Regions from separate parts of the Pandoraea sp. LA3 genome, predicted to be linked through region 1. Evidence: predicted binding sites of a transcription regulator. Region 1 holds the regulator's gene; the other holds the start of a gene.

What was found. The regulator NrdR, encoded in region 1, represses ribonucleotide reductase genes. The targets are predictions, from matches to a motif close to CACNANATNTNGTG.
Region 2: the regulator NrdR is predicted to act here: its motif matches at 1,712-1,725, upstream of C5N93_RS22370 (ribonucleoside-diphosphate reductase subunit alpha).

The regions. Positions count from the first base shown of each region.
Region 1 covers NZ_PTPY01000030.1:161,308-165,521, reverse strand. The annotation lists gene C5N93_RS10815 (NAD(P)-dependent alcohol dehydrogenase) at 1-280, shown strand, start outside; ZMP/ZTP riboswitch at 312-419, shown strand; gene glyA (serine hydroxymethyltransferase) at 518-1,765, shown strand; gene nrdR (transcriptional regulator NrdR) at 1,784-2,266, shown strand; gene C5N93_RS10800 (hypothetical protein) at 2,777-3,304, opposite strand; gene C5N93_RS10795 (autotransporter domain-containing protein) at 3,329-4,214, shown strand, end outside.
Region 2 covers NZ_PTPY01000037.1:37,832-42,045, reverse strand. The annotation lists gene C5N93_RS22380 (DUF1269 domain-containing protein) at 1-374, shown strand, start outside; gene ampD (1,6-anhydro-N-acetylmuramyl-L-alanine amidase AmpD) at 923-1,552, shown strand; gene C5N93_RS22370 (ribonucleoside-diphosphate reductase subunit alpha) at 1,955-4,214, shown strand, end outside.

The DNA.
Region 1 (4,214 bases):
GCTCGCGCCAGGCGGGAAGGTGTCAGTCATCGGCACGCTGGGCGGGGACACCCTGCAAATCCCGGTGTATCCGGTGCTGCTCAAACGGGCGCATGTGCAGGGTATCGGTGTGGGCCATCGGCAGGGGCTGGAGGCATTGGTGACGGCTGTCGACCGGCATGGGATCGTGCCGCAGGTGGATGCCGTCTACGATTTCGCGGACTTCCGGCAGGCGTTGTCGCACCTGCGCCGCGGGGCGTTCGGCAAGGTCGTGGTACGAGTTTCCGGGCCGGTTGCCTAACGTCTCAACCTCGCATAAACTGTCGACGCCACAAACCCCGCGTGACTGGCGATTAGGGTGCACAGCCTTGTGTGCCCGAGGTGGAGCAACCCACCGGGAAGCGCCGGGGTCTTATTTGCCGTTCGCCTGGGCAGCCGTGATGGTTGGTGCTGCCCTGTCTATCGTCTTCCGAAGCACAAAGGAAGGCGCGCTGCAGCATCCCCTCCCGGAAAACCTGTTCAATTCAACGGAACCGCCATGTTCGACAAATCGAAATCTACCGTTGCCTCCGTCGATCCCGACGTCTGGGCCGCGATTCAGAAGGAAAACCAGCGTCAGGAAGATCACATCGAACTGATCGCTTCGGAAAACTACACCAGCCCGGCCGTGATGGAAGCGCAGGGCTCGCAACTGACCAACAAGTATGCGGAAGGTTATCCGGGCAAGCGCTATTACGGCGGTTGCGAGTACGTCGACATTGTCGAACAACTGGCGATCGACCGTGTGAAGGCGCTGTTCGGTGCAGAAGCCGCCAACGTGCAGCCGAACTCGGGCTCGCAGGCCAACCAGGGCGTGTACTTCGCCATGCTCAAGCCGGGCGACACGATCATGGGCATGAGCCTCGCGCACGGTGGTCACCTGACGCACGGTTCGCCGGTCAACATGTCGGGCAAGTGGTTCAATGTCGTGAGCTACGGCCTGAACGAAGCCGAGGACATCGATTACGACGCCGCCCAGAAGCTGGCAGAGCAACACAAGCCGAAGATGATCGTGGCTGGCGCCTCGGCCTTCGCGCTGAAGATCGATTTCGAGCGCATGTCGCAGATCGCCAAGTCGGTCGGCGCGTATTTCATGGTCGACATGGCGCACTACGCCGGTCTGATCGCCGCAGGTGTGTACCCGAACCCGGTGCCGCACGCCGACTTCGTCACCACGACCACGCACAAGAGCCTGCGCGGCCCGCGCGGCGGCGTGATCCTGATGAAGGCGGAATTCGAGAAGGCCATCAACTCGGCGATTTTCCCGGGTATCCAGGGCGGCCCGCTCATGCACGTGATCGCCGGCAAGGCCGTCGCGTTCAAGGAAGCCGCATCGCCGGAATTCAAGGAATACCAACAGCAAGTCGCGAAGAATGCCCGCGTGATGGCCGAGACGCTGGTCAAGCGTGGTCTGCGCATCGTGTCGGGCCGTACGGAATCGCACGTGATGCTGGTCGACCTGCGCGCCAAGAACATCACCGGCAAGGCCGCTGAGGCCGCACTGGGCGAAGCGCACATCACCGTCAACAAGAACGCCATTCCGAACGATCCGGAAAAGCCGTTCGTGACGAGCGGCGTGCGTCTGGGCTCGCCGGCCATGACCACGCGCGGTTTCAAGGAAGCCGAAGCCGAGCTGGTCGGCAACCTGATCGCCGACGTGCTCGAGAATCCGGAAGACGCCGAAAACCTGGCCCGCGTGCGCGCACGAGTGGCCGAGTTGACCAAGCGTTTCCCGGTCTACGGCTAAGCCACAGGCGTCGCACGCATGCGCTGCCCGTTCTGCCGGCACGACGACACGCAGGTCATCGACTCGCGTGAAGCGGAAGACGGCGCTGCCATTCGGCGGCGCCGGAAATGCCCGTCGTGCGATAAGCGATTCACCACGTACGAGCGTGTCGAACTCACCATGCCGGCCGTCGTCAAGAAAGACGGCAGCCGCGCCGAGTACGACCGTGCAAAAGTGCGCGCCAGCATGCAACTGGCGATTCGCAAGCGCCCCGTCAGCGCCGAAGCGATGGATGCCGCCATTGCGCGCATCGAGTACAAGCTACTGGCGGGGGCCGAGCGCGAAGTGATGAGCCAGCGCATCGGCGAACTGGTGATGCGCGAGTTGAAGCGGCTGGACAAGATCGCCTACATCCGCTTCGCCTCGGTGTATCGAAGCTTCGAGGACATTGCGGAATTCCGCGACGTGCTCGAAGAAATCGACAGCACCGATATCAAGCCCAAGCGCAAGCCGGTGGCGTGATGTCGCGTAGCGCGTCAGCGCGCCTGTGATGACGCATGCGGTGCGGTGGTGGCCCTGCCGGCTCCCACGGTCTTGAGAATGACGGAAAACCCGTCGTGCCCGAAAGGGTACGGCGGGTTTTTTTATGGCCGTGCGAGACGCCGAGGACGTGCGGACGCGTCGGGGAGGGGGGGCTTGCCGTCGCAATCGCAGCTCGCGACGTCAGAAATATCGCGGTGGGAGGTGACTGAAAGACGGTGATGCGGCGTTGCGCGGGCGCCGCACGCATCCATGACTTTGGGTGAATAAGAAGAGTTATCTTTATTATTTTGGGATGATCCTTCAAATCAATAACTTAATGTTTTATGCATCATCCTAATCTTCGATTTTGATGTAATTGTGGGGTAAGTACCAAAAGCCCCGGGTTTTGATTAGATTTCGATAGGTCGTCTCTAGAATTCGCAGCCTTGACGGTGGCAAGTATGCCGCTGTTGTGGTGACGGTGAATGAATTCCATCGTCTATTGCGTATTCAATTGAGATTTATCGAATGCAAAAGATTTGTCAGAACTCGAAAGTCCTGCGTCAGACCACGATCTGCATGGCCGCTGCGGCGGTAGTCGCGACGGCTGCGGTGCCCATGAACGCGATGGCGTCGGCAGTCCCCCAGCCGACTGCCCAGTGGGAAATCGATCGAAATTCCAGAATTGCCGAGATTAAAAACGAAATTAAGGCGATCGCGCCAAATTTGGAGAAGTTGATTGTAACTCGGCAATTTGCAGAAAATGTAGACGAATATAAATCGTCCATTCTGTCGGCAATCGATAATCAGGCTAATCTGGAAAAAGATGATCGCAATGCACTGCTTCTTCTTCTCAATGCGACGTTCGGCGAAATTCTGAATATCGACGATCAGAAGTTGTCGTCCGCCGGTGTCGCAAAGAAAAAATCGCTCGAAAACCTGAAAAAGAAACTCGATGCAACGGCGGCTGCAACGAGCAAGGACGATAAGGCGCTGACAAAGGCGCTGGGTGATTTGGGCAAGGAGGTTGGCAACCACGCGTCCTTCGCCGGGGAAAGTCAGGTGGCGCTGGCTGCCGTTCAGCGTCAGGCCGACCGGCTGGCGATGAAGGAAGCGCGCGTGACCGGCGCGACATCGGAAAGCGCGCTTGCCGCGCTCAAGGCCACTCGCCAACTCGATGCGACCACGCCGAACGCCACGAAGCACGACGGCGCGCTGACCTGGAGCGACAAGCATCTGACGAACTTCATGGGCGCAGAAGCGGTTTCCGATACGCACGCTGCCATCACGAAGGACGCCACGCTGGAACTGACCTCGGCCTCGGGCGATCGGTCCGACGCGCTGACCGGCGCTACGGGCAAAAAGCGTGAGATCGGCACCCTTCGCGCGTTGGACGATGCCGCGCATCTGACGACGGTGACCGACGGGACGCTCAACGTGTATCAGGGCATCGAAGGTCAGGGGGAACTGACCATTGCCGTCAGTACCGACGGTCAACTGAATTTCAAGGGCGGCGCAGGCATTGCCCATGACATGGAAACGGTGTCGCTGAGTGCGGGACGGGGTATCGGCAATACCGGTAAGGGCGGAGAGATCGTGTTCGGTGAGGGCACCAACGCCGGGCATGCCGTGATCGACGTGTTCGACCACGGGAAGCTGACTTTCGCAAAGGGCGCCAACGCGGGACGCAGTGATATTGGCGTGCGCGACGGGGGCGAAGTGCGTTTCGACGAAGCGGACGCTGCCGTATCGAACGTTTCCAATCAAGGAGGAACGGTCGAGTTCAAGAACTCGAAGCTCGCGCAGGCCGAAATTACTAACGATCGCACCTCACTGGTCGGTTTCGTCGATTCCGCACTGGATACCTCGGAAGTCGTCAACCTCGGAACCGCTGTCATCAACGGTTCGCGAGGGGGGGAGGCACACATCATCAACGGCGCCAGCGGAA
Region 2 (4,214 bases), on a different contig from region 1:
AGGCTAACCTGCTACAGACTTCCGATATCGTGCACGGCGCCGAAGCCGGGCTCGTGATCGGTGGCTTCTGTGGTCTGGCAGTCGGTGCAGTCGCCGCGTTTTTCCCCATCGTGGGCACGCGTCCCCAGTGGGAACTGATGATCGTGACGGCGCCGCTCGGTGCGCTGTTCGGCGCCTGGGTGTCGAGCATGATCGGCGTGTCGGTGCCGAACTCGCGTCTCAAAGCGTTTCGTGAACCGCTGGAGCGGGGCATGATTCTGCTGATGGTGGATGTGCGCGAGAGCCGCGTCGACGAGATTCGCGAGATGCTCAAGGAGCATCATCCCGAGGCGCATATGGAAGGGGTCGAAGCTGCGATTCCGGCATTCCCCTGATCGGGTGCCATGCGATCGGAGGGACGTGACCGGTAGCGACAATGGAGGCCGTGGGGACAATGGGGTTAGCGCGGGAGACGCGTGTGCAGGGTTTTACCGGCCGGCAACGGCCATTGGCGCCGCACCTGTGAGCGGCGCGGGATGGTGTGCGTGTTCTGCGGGCAACGCAGGACGCGAGAGCGGCGCCATCCCCGGGCGTGGACACGCCCACGGAAGCCTCTCGGCCCAGTCGTGCGAGAGGCTTCTTCTTTGGGAATTTACCTTTTATTTTTCGACTTGTTTCGGACGATGCCCCACGTGACACTGATTGCTCGCCACGTTGGCGTGTGCATCGCAAGCCGGGCCGACGACCGGCGACGTCACGCCAAGTGGGCTACAATGCCACCCCTCGCTCTACGGGAGTTCGCTGTGCCCGTCATGCTCCAGTCATCTGCGTCCCCTAACGTTGCGCTCCGGTCGCCTGCGCTGCCCGTTCTGTCGGTCTTGTCGGGACAGGTCGTGTGCATCGATGCGTTCGACGTGTGCGTCGCGCCGGTGCGGGGTGACGCATGAACGCGCCGGACAAACTGCCGGCCCTCACGCTCGACGCCGAAGGCTGGATTCGGGAAGCGGAGCGTCTGCCGTCGCCGAACTTCGACGTGCGTCCGCACGACATGCCGATCGGATTGCTCGTGGTGCACAACATCTCGTTGCCACCGGGTCAGTTTGGCGGCGACGAGATCCCTGCGTTCTTTCAGAATCGGCTCGATCACGATGCGCATCCGTTCTTCGACGAGATTCGCGGTGTGCACGTCTCCTCGCATTTTCTGGTGCGACGCGATGGTGCATTGCAACAGTTCGTATCGTGCGATGCGAGAGCATGGCACGCGGGCGCATCGTCGTTCGAAGGCCGTACGCGCTGCAACGATTTCTCAATCGGCGTTGAACTGGAAGGCACTGACGACCTGCCGTTCACCGCGGCGCAGTATGTGACGCTGGCGGCGCTCACGCGTGTCTTGCGTGAGCATTATCCGATTCAAGCGGTGGCCGGACATGCCGATATAGCACCTGGCCGGAAGACGGACCCGGGGCCCCATTTCGAGTGGCAGCGACTGCGCCGGATGGCCGGACTGGCATCCGAAGCGTTGCCGTTTCAGATGTCCGCTGCCGGTGACGCGGGCGGTGACTCGCAGGGTTGAGCGGGGCACGGAAGGGGGACGCTGAGGGGGACGATTAACCCTCACCCCGTGACAGGTTTTGCTTGACACGGGCATGGCGCGGGCCTCCCGGGGAATGAAATTTTTGAGTTTGCGGAGTGCGTCATCTCCACTATACTTAGTGCCAATTCGGCCACCAACCACTACATGTAGTGGTTGTGAGCAACCATCTAACCGTACCTCCTTTCGGTATTTTCGGGAGGCGGTACAGCAGCAAAGCCGTGCAGCGGACACCTCGAACCCTTGGCCGTCCGTCGGTCGTGCGGTGTTCAGCACTTCGCTCCATCGGCGCCCCCAGGGCGTACTTTTTACCGACTGAATTCTTAGTGATTGGCTGGTGGAAGTGCGCTAACAGCACCATTTCATTGGAACGGGAGTTTTTACATGCAGACTAACGAAAACCTCACCCGCCCGAACCCGACGCCCGCCGCGAATGCCGGCAATGGCACGGGTGCGTCGGCGCCCCAGACGACGGGCGCATTCGAACCGGCGACCAACGCCGACTTCAAAGTGATTCGACGCAACGGCACGGTGGTGGGTTTCGAGCCGTCGAAGATCGCGATCGCCGTCACCAAGGCGTTCCTTGCCGTGAACGGCGGACAAGGTGCGGCTTCGGCACGCGTACGCGAGCTCGTGGAACAGTTGACGGAGAACGTCGTGCGCGCACTGGTGCGCAGCCGCCCGAACGGCGGTACGTTCCACATCGAAGACATTCAGGATCAGGTCGAACTCGCGCTCATGCGTGAAGGCGAGCACAACGTCGCCCGCGCTTATGTGCTGTATCGCGAAAAGCGTTCGCAAGAGCGCGCCAGCGCCGTCGAGACCACGCAAGAAGCTGCAACGCCTGACACCCCGGTGCTGCATGTCACCGACAACGGTGTGACCCGTCCGATCGACATGGCTGCCCTGCGCGGCGTGGTGAAGGCGGCGTGCGAAAACCTCGGTAGCGAAGTCTCCGCCGAGCCGATTCTCGCCGAGACCATCAAGAACCTGTACGACGGCGTGCCGCTGTCGCAGGTCTACGATTCGGCGATTCTCGCCTCGCGTACGCTCATCGAGAAGGAACCGGCTTACAGCCAGGTCACCGCCCGTATCCTGATGCACACGATCCGTCGTGAAATCCTCGGCGAAGAAGTGCCGCAGGGCGACATGGCCGCGCGTTACATCGAGTACTTCCCGCGCTTCATCAAGCAGGGTGTGGACGCCGAACTGCTCGACGAACAACTGCTCTCGTACGACCTGGGCAAGCTGGCGGCGGCGCTCGACGCCAACCGCGACCTGCAATTCAACTACCTCGGCCTGCAAACGCTGTACGACCGCTACTTCCTGCATATCGATAGCCATCGCATCGAAATGCCGCAGGCGTTCTACATGCGCGTGGCCATGGGCCTGGCGCTGAACGAAGTCGAGCGCGAAGCGCGTGCGATCGAGTTCTACCAGATCCTGTCGAGCTTCGACTTCATGAGCTCCACGCCGACGCTGTTCAACTCGGGCACGCGTCGCTCGCAGCTCTCGTCGTGCTATCTGACGACCGTCTCGGACGATCTGGAAGGCATTTACGAAGCGCTCAAGGAAAACGCACTGCTCTCGAAGTTCGCCGGCGGTCTGGGCAACGACTGGACGCAGGTTCGCGCACTCGGCTCCCATATCAAGGGTACGAACGGCAAGAGCCAGGGCGTGGTGCCGTTCCTCAAGGTGGTCAACGACACGGCCGTGGCCGTGAACCAGGGCGGCAAGCGCAAGGGCGCGGTCTGCGCCTACCTGGAAACGTGGCACCTGGATATCGAAGAATTCCTGGAACTGCGCAAGAACACGGGTGACGATCGTCGCCGTACGCACGACATGAACACGGCGAACTGGATTCCCGATCTGTTCATGAAGCGCGTGATGGAAGGCGGCGAGTGGACGCTGTTCTCACCGTCGACCTGCCCGGATCTGCACGACAAGTTCGGCAAGGCTTTCGAACAGGCTTACACGGCTTACGAAGAGAAGGCCGCGCGCGGCGAGATCAAGCTGTTCAAGAAGGTGCCGGCCCAAGCGCTGTGGCGCAAGATGCTGGGCATGCTGTTCGAAACCGGCCATCCGTGGATTACGTTCAAGGACCCGTGCAACATCCGCTCGCCGCAGCAACACGTGGGCGTGGTGCACTCGTCGAACCTGTGCACGGAAATCACGCTCAACACGAGCGAGACGGAAATCGCCGTGTGTAACCTCGGCTCGGTGAACCTCGTGGCTCACCTGAAGCAGACGGCGAACGGCTACGAGCTGGATCACGAGAAGCTGCAACGCACCGTTCGTGTGGCGATGCGCATGCTCGACAACGTCATCGACATCAACTACTACGCGGTGGCGAAGGCACGTAACTCCAACCTGCATCACCGTCCGGTGGGCATGGGCATCATGGGCTTCCAGGACTGCCTGCACCTGCTGCGTACGCCGTATGCGTCGAACGCCGCCGTCGAGTTCGCCGACCGTTCGATGGAAGCGGTTTGCTACTACGCTTACTGGGCATCGACCGAGCTGGCCAAGGAACGCGGTCAGTACTCGTCGTACAAGGGCTCGCTGTGGGATCGCGGCATCCTGCCGCAGGACTCGCTCAAGCTGCTGGCCGAAGAGCGCGGTGGTTACGTCGACGTCGACCTGT